3 regions of the Streptomyces sp. Q2 genome follow, and region 3 is predicted to be linked to each of the others. Evidence: riboswitches for the same ligand, from Rfam matches in the RefSeq annotation. Region 3 holds a riboswitch; each other region holds the start of a gene.
What was found. A riboswitch is a leader RNA that binds a small molecule or an ion and turns the genes downstream of it on or off. The one in region 3 is predicted to bind cyclic di-AMP.

Region 1: it holds a riboswitch for cyclic di-AMP, as region 3 does, so the genes downstream of both, ACWBNA_RS40270 (M23 family metallopeptidase) here and ACWBNA_RS40785 (M23 family metallopeptidase) in region 3, are expected to answer to the same signal.
Region 2: it holds a riboswitch for cyclic di-AMP, as region 3 does, so the genes downstream of both, ACWBNA_RS14580 (LysM peptidoglycan-binding domain-containing protein) here and ACWBNA_RS40785 (M23 family metallopeptidase) in region 3, are expected to answer to the same signal.

What each region holds. Positions count from the first base shown of each region.
Region 1 covers NZ_JBXEJE010000051.1:36,883-40,133, forward strand. Annotated here, with positions in the region: gene ACWBNA_RS40265 (M16 family metallopeptidase) at 1-922, shown strand, start outside; cyclic di-AMP (ydaO/yuaA leader) riboswitch at 1,138-1,304, shown strand; gene ACWBNA_RS40270 (M23 family metallopeptidase) at 1,318-2,082, shown strand; gene ACWBNA_RS40275 (GntR family transcriptional regulator) at 2,363-3,058, shown strand; gene ACWBNA_RS40280 (HPr family phosphocarrier protein) at 3,185-3,251, opposite strand, start outside.
Region 2 covers NZ_JBXEJE010000011.1:181,626-184,876, reverse strand. Annotated here, with positions in the region: gene ACWBNA_RS14590 (LacI family DNA-binding transcriptional regulator) at 1-216, shown strand, start outside; gene ACWBNA_RS14585 (HAD family hydrolase) at 320-1,132, shown strand; gene ACWBNA_RS14580 (LysM peptidoglycan-binding domain-containing protein) at 1,151-1,882, opposite strand; cyclic di-AMP (ydaO/yuaA leader) riboswitch at 1,888-2,051, opposite strand; gene ACWBNA_RS14575 (CocE/NonD family hydrolase) at 2,333-3,251, opposite strand, start outside.
Region 3 covers NZ_JBXEJE010000053.1:14,013-17,263, reverse strand. Annotated here, with positions in the region: gene ACWBNA_RS40795 (dihydrofolate reductase family protein) at 70-1,197, shown strand; tRNA gene ACWBNA_RS40790 (tRNA-Met) at 1,591-1,664, shown strand; cyclic di-AMP (ydaO/yuaA leader) riboswitch at 1,960-2,117, shown strand; gene ACWBNA_RS40785 (M23 family metallopeptidase) at 2,129-3,160, shown strand.

The DNA of each region.
Region 1 (3,251 bases), on a different contig from region 3:
CAACCCGTCCCGGCGGGCCGCCAAGGAGCTCTCCAAGGAGCTCTTCCCGGCGACCTCGCGCATGTCGCGCCCGCGCCAGGGCAGCGAGGAGACGGTCGAGAACATCGACTCCGCGGCCGTACGCGGCTTCTACGAGAAGCACGTCCGCCCCGCCACCGCCACCGTCGTGGTCGTCGGCGACCTCACCGGTATCGACCTCGACGCGCTGCTCGGGGACACCCTCGGTTCCTGGACCGGCTCCTCGGCCGAGCCCCGCCCCGTGCCGCCGGTGACCGCCGACGACGCCGGCCGGGTCGTCATCGTGGACCGCCCCGGCGCCGTCCAGACGCAGCTGCTCATCGGCCGTATCGGTCCCGACCGGCACGACCGCGTATGGCCCGCCCAGGTGCTCGGCACGTACTGCCTGGGCGGCACCCTCACCTCCCGCCTGGACCGCGTCCTGCGCGAGGAGAAGGGCTACACCTACGGCGTGCGGGCGTTCGGGCAGGTCATGCGCTCCGCTCCGGACGGTACGGGTGCCGCGATGCTCGCCATCAGCGGCTCCGTCGACACCCCGAACACCGGCCCCGCCCTCGACGACCTGTGGACGGTGCTGCGCACCCTCGCCGCCGAGGGGCTCACCGACGCCGAGCGCGACGTCGCCGTGCAGAACCTCGTCGGGGTGGCCCCGCTGAAGTACGAGACGGCGGCGGCGGTGGCGAGCACGCTGGCCGAACAGGTCGAGCAGCACCTGCCGGACGACTTCCAGGCGACGCTGTACCAGCAGCTCGCCGCGACGGGCACCGTCGAGGCCACCGCCGCGGTCGTGAGCGCCTTCCCGGTCGACCGGCTGGTGACCGTCCTCGTCGGGGACGCGGCGCAGATCAAGGATCCCGTTCAGGCCCTCGGCGTCGGCGAAGTCACCGTCGTTTCGGCGGAGTAGCCGCGAGCGCGCGGCGCAGCGGACGCACGCGCGCGTCCAGGGGCCCCGGTGACTCCAGAGTCACCGGGGCCCCTGGATGTCCGAATTGAGGGAGAGGTTGCCTGTCTGCCCTGTGGCATGCGCTACAAAAGCCGTGATCCGTTTGGGGATTGAAAGTTGCCGCGCTTAGCGTCATGCGGGCTGTTCGTCAGGCAGTGCGCCGCAGCCGCGGCACCGGACAGTCATCGCCGAGTCCCCGCATGGCGCGAGCCTGGGGAGCCGGGGACCCAAACCATAAGTCCCTGGGGTGAATCGGACGCCCGCGCACACCGCGAGGGGGTCCGTAGGAGACCTTCCTGCTCCGAACCCGTCAGCTAACCCGGTAGGCGAGAAGGAAGGAAAGGACCAGCCACCACATGGCGTTCACCTGCGCCACCGGGAAGCACCGGCGTCCCAGCCGGATGAAGCGCACCACCGCCCGGGCCGCCGGCGTCGCGGCGCTCGCCACCACCGGCGTCATCGGCACCCTCGCCGCCCCGGCGCTCGCCGCCGAACCGGCCGTCGAGCAGACCGGTCTCACCCCCGTCATCACCATCGGCGACTCGGTCGCCGACCAGATCGACGCCCAGGCCACCGCCCAGAAGCAGGCCGCCGAAGAGGCGGAGGCGCAGCGCAAGGCCGAGGAGGCCGCGCGCAAGCAGGCGGTCGCCGAGGCCACGAAGGCGCGCGAGGCGAAGGAGCGGGCCGCCCGCGAGGCCGAGCGCAAGCTCCTCAACTCCTACGTCGCCCCGATCTCCGGCTCGTACATCTCGACCGGCTACAAGGCCGGCGGCGGCGTCTGGTCCTCCGGCAGCCACACCGGCGTCGACTTCCACGCCGCGAGCGGCACCTCCGTCCACGCGGTCGGCTCCGGCACGGTCGTCGAGGCGGGTTGGGGCGGGTCGTACGGCAACAACGTCGTGATCAAGATGAACGACGGCACCTACACCCAGTACGGCCACCTGTCGTCCATCGCGGTCTCCGTCGGTCAGACGGTCACCCCGGGCCGGCAGATAGGCCTCTCCGGCGCCACCGGCAACGTCACCGGGCCGCACCTGCACTTCGAGGCCCGCACGAGCCCGGAGTACGGCTCGGACATGGACCCCGTCGCCTACCTCCGCTCGCACGGCGTGAACGTGTGACGCCCGTGCTGGTCAACGTCTGGCGCCCGCACTGGTCAACGTCTGGCGCCCGCGCTCGTCAACGCCTGACGCCCGCCCCCGTGAACGTCTGACGATCCACGGTCCCGCATCCCGAAGCCCCGGCTCCCCGAGCCGGGGCTTTCGGTGTTTCAGACGGCCGTCTGTCCAAAAAATATCCATGGATTCCGGCCCGCCGTCGGAAATTCCCGCTGATTGCAATAGAGTCACTGAACACACGTCAATCGTCGACGTTTCACGGGGATTAAAGCGGAGGTCGGTCATGCGTATTCCGGCGCACTCGGTATGCACGGCGATCCGGGACGACATCGTCGCGGGTGTCTACGAGCGCGGCAGCCGGCTCACCGAGGAACTGCTCGCGCGCCGCTACGGCGTCTCGCGCGTCCCCGTCCGGGAGGCCCTGCGCACGCTGGAGGCGGAGGGCTTCGTGGTGACCCGGCGGCACGCGGGCGCGTGCGTCGCGGAACCCACCGAGCAGGAGGGTGCCGACCTGCTGGAGATGCGCATGCTCCTGGAGCCGCTCGGCGCCTCGCGGGCCGCCCAGCGGCGCACCGAGGCCCATCTCAAGGTGCTGCGCGGCCTGGTGCGGCTGGGCCAGGAGCGGTCCAGGCGGGGCAACAGCGAGGATCTGCGCTCCCTGGGGAGCTGGTTCCACGAGACGCTCGCACAGGCCTCCGGCAGTGCCGCGATGACCTCGATGCTGACCCAGCTGCGCCACAAGATCGCCTGGATGTACGTCGTGGAGGCGCCGGCCAACCCCGTCGAGTCGTGGGCGGAGCACGGCGCGATCGTGGACGCGGTGGCGCGCGGCGACAGCGAACGTGCGCGGGCGCTCACGGCGCTGCACACGGAGCGCGCGACGGCGGCGCACCGGCTGCGATTCACCGGCGGCGGGGAGCGGCCGGACCGTGTGAGGAACTCGCAACATCCCGTAAACATGACGGGCCTGCGGCATTAACACGAGGGCCGTATACAAAGGGGAGATAATTCGCGGGGGATTATTTCTGCTGCCCGTGAGAGGGAAATGCGAAGGGCTCGCCCGATAATTCGGACGAGCCCTTCGGTGCAACCTTTATTCGGATGCTCAGACAGTCTCGGGAAGTTCCTCGAGACCCTCGGAGACCAGCTTCGCCAGACGGTCGAGGGCCACG
Region 2 (3,251 bases), on a different contig from region 3:
CAGCAGAGCGGCCGTTCGGTCCCCGATGACATCGCTGTCGGAGGCTTCGACGACTCTCCCGCGGCCACCGCCATCACCCCCGCCCTCACCACCGTCCGCCAGCCCTTCGAGCGCATCAGCGCCGAGATGGTCCGCATGCTGCTCGCGCAGATCGCGGGGGAGGACACGTCGGGAGTGATACTCCCCACGGAACTGGTGGTACGGGACTCCGCGTGAGGGTGCCAACTGCCGTAACCGGAGCAGGCGTCAACGCATGTGAAGGCTGTAGCCGTCCGGTTCGCGTCGAGTCGCCGGCGCGTTCCATCCGTATTCTCTGATCATGGCCGCACCCACCGCATATTCACTCATCGCCACCGACCTGGACGGAACGCTGCTCCGAGGCGACGACACCCTCTCCGACCGGTCGCTCGCCGCGCTCGCGCGGGTGGCGGCGGCCGGGGCCCGGCATCTGGTGGTGACCGGCCGCCCGGCGCCCAGAGTGCGGCCGCTCCTCGACGACCTCGGCAGCGAGGGGCTCGCGGTGTGCGGGCAGGGCGCGCAGGTGTACGACGCCGGCGCGCACCGTCTGCTGTGGTCGGTCACCCTGGACCGGGAGCTGGCCGAGACCGCGCTCGGCAAGATCGAGGCCGAACTCGGCCAGGTGTACGCGGCCGTCGACCAGGACGGCGTGGACGGGCTGACCCTCATCGAGCCGGGCTATCTGATGCCCCACCCGACCCTTCCCGCGGTACGGGTCGGGCGGCGCGACGACCTGTGGAGCGCGCCCATCAGCAAGGTGCTGCTGCGCCATCCCGACCTGTCCGACGACGAGTTGGCGGCGACGGCCCGCGGAGTGATCGGTTCCCTGGCGACGGTCACCATGTCGGGCCCCGGGACCGTCGAACTCCAGCCATGCGGCATCACCAAGGCGACGGGCCTCGCCCTGGCCGCCGACCATCTGGGCCTCGGGCCCGAAGACACCATCGCCTTCGGGGACATGCCCAACGACATCCCCATGTTCGACTGGGCCGCGCACGGCGTGGCCATGGCCAACGCCCACCCCGAACTCCGGTCGGTGGCCGACGAGATCACCCTGTCGAACGAGGACGACGGCATCGCCGTCGTCCTCGAAAGACTGTTTCCCCGCCGGTAGGTCCGCGGTCGGCAGGGCTCAGTAGGCCCCGAAGACGTTGTCGATCGAGCCGTACCGCGCGGCCGCGTAGTTGCAGGCCGCGGTGATGTTCGCGACCGGGTCGTACGGGTCCCACGACGTGCCGTCCACGTGGTACGCCTGGAAGGTCGGGTCGATGGTCTGGAGCAGGCCCTTGGACGGGGTGCCGGCGGCGGCGTTGGAGTCCCAGTTGTTGATGGCCTGCGGGTTGCCGGACGACTCGCGCATGACGTTGCGGTAAATGCCGTCGTACGAGCCGGGAATTCCCTTTTGCGCCATGATGTCCAGCGCTTCGTTGATCCAGCCGTCGAGGTTGTTCGCGTACGTCTTGACGGAGGCCTGGGTGGCCTGGGTCACGGACTGGGTGGCCTTCTTGGCGGGCGTGCTCGCCTTCTTGGCCGTCCTGACCGTCAGATCGAGACCCGCGTGGATCAGCCGGGGGTTGTCACCGACGGCCTTGCGGTTGTCCTTGTAGAGCTGCCGCCAGCCGCCGGGGGTGTCGTACTTGTCCGCGATGTCGTAGAGCGTGTCGCCCTTGACCGTGGTGTATTTGAGGGACTTGACCTGCGCCGCGGCCTGCGCGGTGGCGGGGGCCTTGGCCGGCTGTGCGGCGCTCGCGGTGGTCGCGCCCAGGAGCGGGAGGGCGAGGGCGGCGATGCCCGTTCCGGCTGTGATGACGCCTCGGGTGAGCGGGTTGGTGCGGGTACGACGGTGCTTGCCTCGTGCGGCCATGGCGCTGTTCCTCTCCGGCGCCTACGAGGTGAGCTGTCGGGTTCGGGCGGGAGCTGCCCGGCCGTGCCGCCGTGAGGCGGCGCGACTTCACCCCTAGCCGTACCGGCGTGATCTCCGGTGCGGCGGCTTACCTGGTTCCCCCGCTCCTGCCGTGCGGTGATGGTCGATGGGTGTCCTGTGGGGCGGCGGCAGGATTAGGCGTCCGCCCGACAGGCCCGGAACGTATGCGAGAGCACATGTCCGTAACAAGTGGCGGAATCACACATCAACCTGTTGACCTTGGTCTGAGGCATATGGGGCGCTTGATTCTTTGCGGTTGCCAAGACTCAACTCGCGCATTGGGCAAGGGTGAAAGCGGGCTGGTGGCGTCGAGGCCGAAAAGGGGCGCGAGTGACCCAACTCACGCGCGTTCGCAAGAGTGTCAAATCGGGCAATGGGCCCAACTCGGAGTCAACCGGCCGTCCGTGGAATCCGCTTCTCCCAGGTCCGGTGGAAGACCACCTCGCCACCATCCATGCAAATCGCCTCGTTGGAGGTGAAAAAGCCCGTTTCGTCGCAGCCGAGCTCCGACCGGGTGCGGACCGTCGCCTCCCAGGCGAGCTCCGGGCGGTGCAGCCCGACCGACCAGTCCGAGCGGGCATGGGCCGACAGGGGGTCCGACTCGTTGATCGTGTACGTCTCCAGCGCGTCCTCGGTGCATTCCAGACCGTCGGGATACACGCGGGTGCCGCCGTGGCGCGGATCGACCTCCAGCCGCCACTCACCCTTGGCCACATCGCGCACGACCAGGCGCTCCGGCCGCGGTTCGTCCAGGGTGACCGGGGAGTTGACGCCGAGCGGCTCGGACTGCTCCGGTTCCTCGAAGGTGATGCCGGAGGTGATGGGGGAGGGGATGTCGGCGGCGGGTTCCCCTGTCCGCACCGGGAGTTCGAGGAAGCTGCCCTCCGGGTCCAGCGTGAAGCCCGCCCCCGAGTCGGGCTGCGGCCAGATCCACGGCCAGTACGTGGAGGAGACCGACAGGCGGATGCGGTGACCGGGAGGGAAGGCGTGGCCGATGCCGTTCAGCTCGAACTCCACGTCCTGCGTGACACCCGGCTCCCACGGCACGACCCTGTCCCGCCCCTGCCGCGCCGACAGGTTCAGCACGCCCCGGGTGACCAGGGTCGAGGAGTCGTCCGGGGCGACGTCGCAGACCCGGGCGATCACCTGGCCGCGCGGCACCTGGGAGGTCAGCCTGAGCCGAACCCTCGGCCGCCCCAACACCCAGGTCTCCTCGGAGGCTTCGAACTCGAAGCACACCGACCTGCCGTCCTCCTCGCGCTGGTCGGGCGGCAGGTCGGCGTCGTTCCCGATCGGGAAGAAGCGGCCG
Region 3 (3,251 bases):
CCCAGTGTAGGTTTGCTTCAAACTTGAACCAAGAGTGCCGTGCCGCCGCCTTCGAGAGGGACCGCGCCGATGCCCCACCCGTACGTCCTCCTCTCCGCCGCCGTCTCCCTCGACGGCTACCTGGACGACACCGGCCCCGACCGCCTGCTGCTCTCCGGCCCGGCCGACTTCGACCGGGTCGACGAGGTGCGGGCGTCCGTCGACGCGATCCTGGTCGGAGCGGGGACGATCCGTGCCGACAATCCGCGGCTGCTGGTCAACTCGGCGCAGCGGCGGGCGGCGCGGGTGGCCGCGGGGAAGCCGGAGTATCCGCTGAAGGTCACGGTCAGCGGGTCGGGGGACCTGGATCCGGCCGCGAACTTCTGGCACACCGGAGGCGAGAAGATCGTCTACACGACGGACAAGGGCGCGGTGCGGGCCCGTGCCGTGGGGCTGGCGGCGGATGTCGTGCCGCTCGGTGCCGAACTCGACTGGCCGCTGCTGCTGGAGCACCTGTACGACGTCCGTGGCGTGCGGCGTCTCATGGTCGAGGGTGGCGGGCAGATCCACACGCAGCTGCTGCGGCAGGGGCTCGCCGACGAGCTCCAGCTGGTGCTGGCCCCGCTGTTCGTGGGTGACCCGGACGCGCCTCGTCTGTTCGGACCCGGCCCCTACCAGGGCGGACGTCTCCGGCTGGTGGAGACCCGGGCGGTGGGCGACGTCGTTTTGACGCGCTACGAGCCGACGGCACCGGGCGGGCGGCGGCCCTCCGCCGCCGACCACCGCTGGCTGGCGCTCGCCTGCGAACTGGCGGCCGCGTGTCCGCCCTCGCGTACGGCGTTCAGCGTGGGGGCGGTGGTGGTGGCGGCCGACGGCACGGAGCTGGCGCGCGGCCACTCCCGGGAGGGGGGCGACCTGGTCGTCCATGCGGAGGAGGCGGCGCTGGCGAAGATCGCGCCGGGGGATCCCCGGCTGGCCTCCGCGACCGTATACAGCAGCCTGGAGCCGTGTGCGCGGCGGGCTTCGCGGCCGGCGCCGTGTGCGCGGCTGATCCTTGAGGCGGGGGTGCGGCGGGTGGTGACGGCCTGGCGGGAGCCGGACACGTTTGTCGCGGGGGCCGACGGGAGTGGGGTGCTGGCTGCCGAGGGCGTGGAGGTCGTTGTGCTCCCTGGGTACGAGGAGCGGGCCAAAGCGCCGAATCTGCATCTGTTGGGGTGAGGGCTTGGGCCGTCGTATGTCTGTGGCGGCTTGTGCGGGTGGTGTGGGGTGCGCGTGGCCGTATGTCTGTGGCGGCTTGTGCGGGTGGTGTGGGGTGCGCGTGGCCGTATGTCTGTGGCGGCCTGTGCCGGTGGTGTGGGGTGCGCGTTGCGCCTTCGGGTGCGTTGTGGGTCGGGGCCGTGTCGGGGGGTGTCCGTCCTCGGAACGGCGCGGAATCGGTTCCTTGGAGAGGTGCCGGCGTTGACGCGCCAACCGCTGCGGGCGGACACCCCCCGACACGTCCCCTTGCCGCCGTACGCGGATGCGGGAGGCGCTCTCGCAGGTGGGCAGGCCGGGCGGCGGGAACCGATGCGACTTTTGGTCCGCGGATGGCGTACAGTGGAGACACAACGACGCGGGGTGGAGCAGCTCGGTAGCTCGCTGGGCTCATAACCCAGAGGTCGCAGGTTCAAATCCTGTCCCCGCTACTGAAGGCCGAGGGCCGGAATCCAGAAATGGGTTCCGGCCCTCGGTGTTTTGCGTGCGGGGTTTCTTGTTACGTGGGGTGATCGGGTGACCGCCCTCCGCATAACAACTGACATACCGTCAGTACTTTGGTTGCTGCTGAGGTTTGGTCAACTCGCCCGATTTTCGCCGGTGGTGGGCCGTAAGTCCCCGGCAGAAAGGTTAATGATCAAGTGGAACAGCTTGGAATCGAGGCCCCGCGTCTATTAACGTTCGATAACGCAGCGCGGTCGTCCCAGCCGTCACAAGAGTCGGCTCCGTGCGCACGCGCCGAATCCCGCAAGGGAACCGGGGAACCACCAACTTGGGGTGAATCGCGCGGATGCCACCGTGAACTCACGGGCGGTATACGCGCGTAGGAGACCTTCCTGCTCCGAACCCGTCAGCTAACCCGGTAGGCGAGAAGGAAGGAAAGGAGCACGCCCACGTGGCGTCCAACCGGCCTGCCCCAGAAGCCCCGTTCGTGCCGAGCCAGCGCGACAGCGAGACCTTCGGCTACGGCGAGTACCGCACCGACGAGGGCCCCTGGACGGAGTGGAACCCCACCGAGGAGTCCATCCGATCCGTACGTGGCCGGCATCGTGTCGCCAAGCAGCGTGGCGGACTCGCCCGCAGCTCCACCGTCCTCGGCGTCGGCGTCATAGCCGCGGTCGGCGCGGGCGGCATGGCCAGCGCACAGACCGGCAAGCCGCCGGTGTCGATCTCCATGCCCGACCTGCCCAACGTGGGCTCCCTGATCTCCGACGACTCGGACGCCGCCGAGGGCTCTGCCACGGCGCTCAGCAGCGTCGGCGTGGCCTCGGCCGACACCGAGCAGGGCACCTCCGACGCCGGCGAGTCGCTGCGCACCCGGATCCTGGCCCAGGCCGAGCAGCAGCAGGACCAGGTCGAGAGCAAGGCCGCCGCCGACGCCGCGGCCGCCGCCGAGAAGCAGGCCGCCGAGGCGGCCGCCAAGGCGGAGAAGGCGGCCGAGGCCAAGGCCGCCGCCGCCAAGCAGAAGGCGGAGGAGGAGGCCGAGAAGAAGGCCGAGGCCGCGCGACTGGCCGAGCTGGCCAAGCAGTTCGCGCTGCCGACCTCCTCGTACACCATCACCTCCACCTTCGGTCAGGCCGGTTCGCTCTGGTCCTCCGGCTACCACACCGGTCTCGACTTCGCCGCGCCCACGGGCACCCTCATCAAGGCCGTCCACACCGGCACGATCACGCAGGCCGGCTGGGACGGGTCGTACGGTTACAAGACCGTGCTCACCCTCGATGACGGCACCGAGGTGTGGTACGCCCACCAGTCCTCGATCAGCGTGAGCGTGGGCCAGAAGGTCAACACCGGTGACGTCATCGGGCGCGTGGGCGCCACGGGGAACGTGACCGGGGCGCATCTGCACCTCGAGGTCCACTCCGGCGGTGCCGGCAGCGGCATCGACCCGATGGCCTGGCTGCGGAGCAAGGGCCTCAACCCCTGACGCCTGTCCTGTGCTGAACACCGGTGGTCCTGACGGCGGTCCTTCCCGACGTCAGGGCTGCCGGTCAGGCATTTGCGGAGTTTTTGCCGGT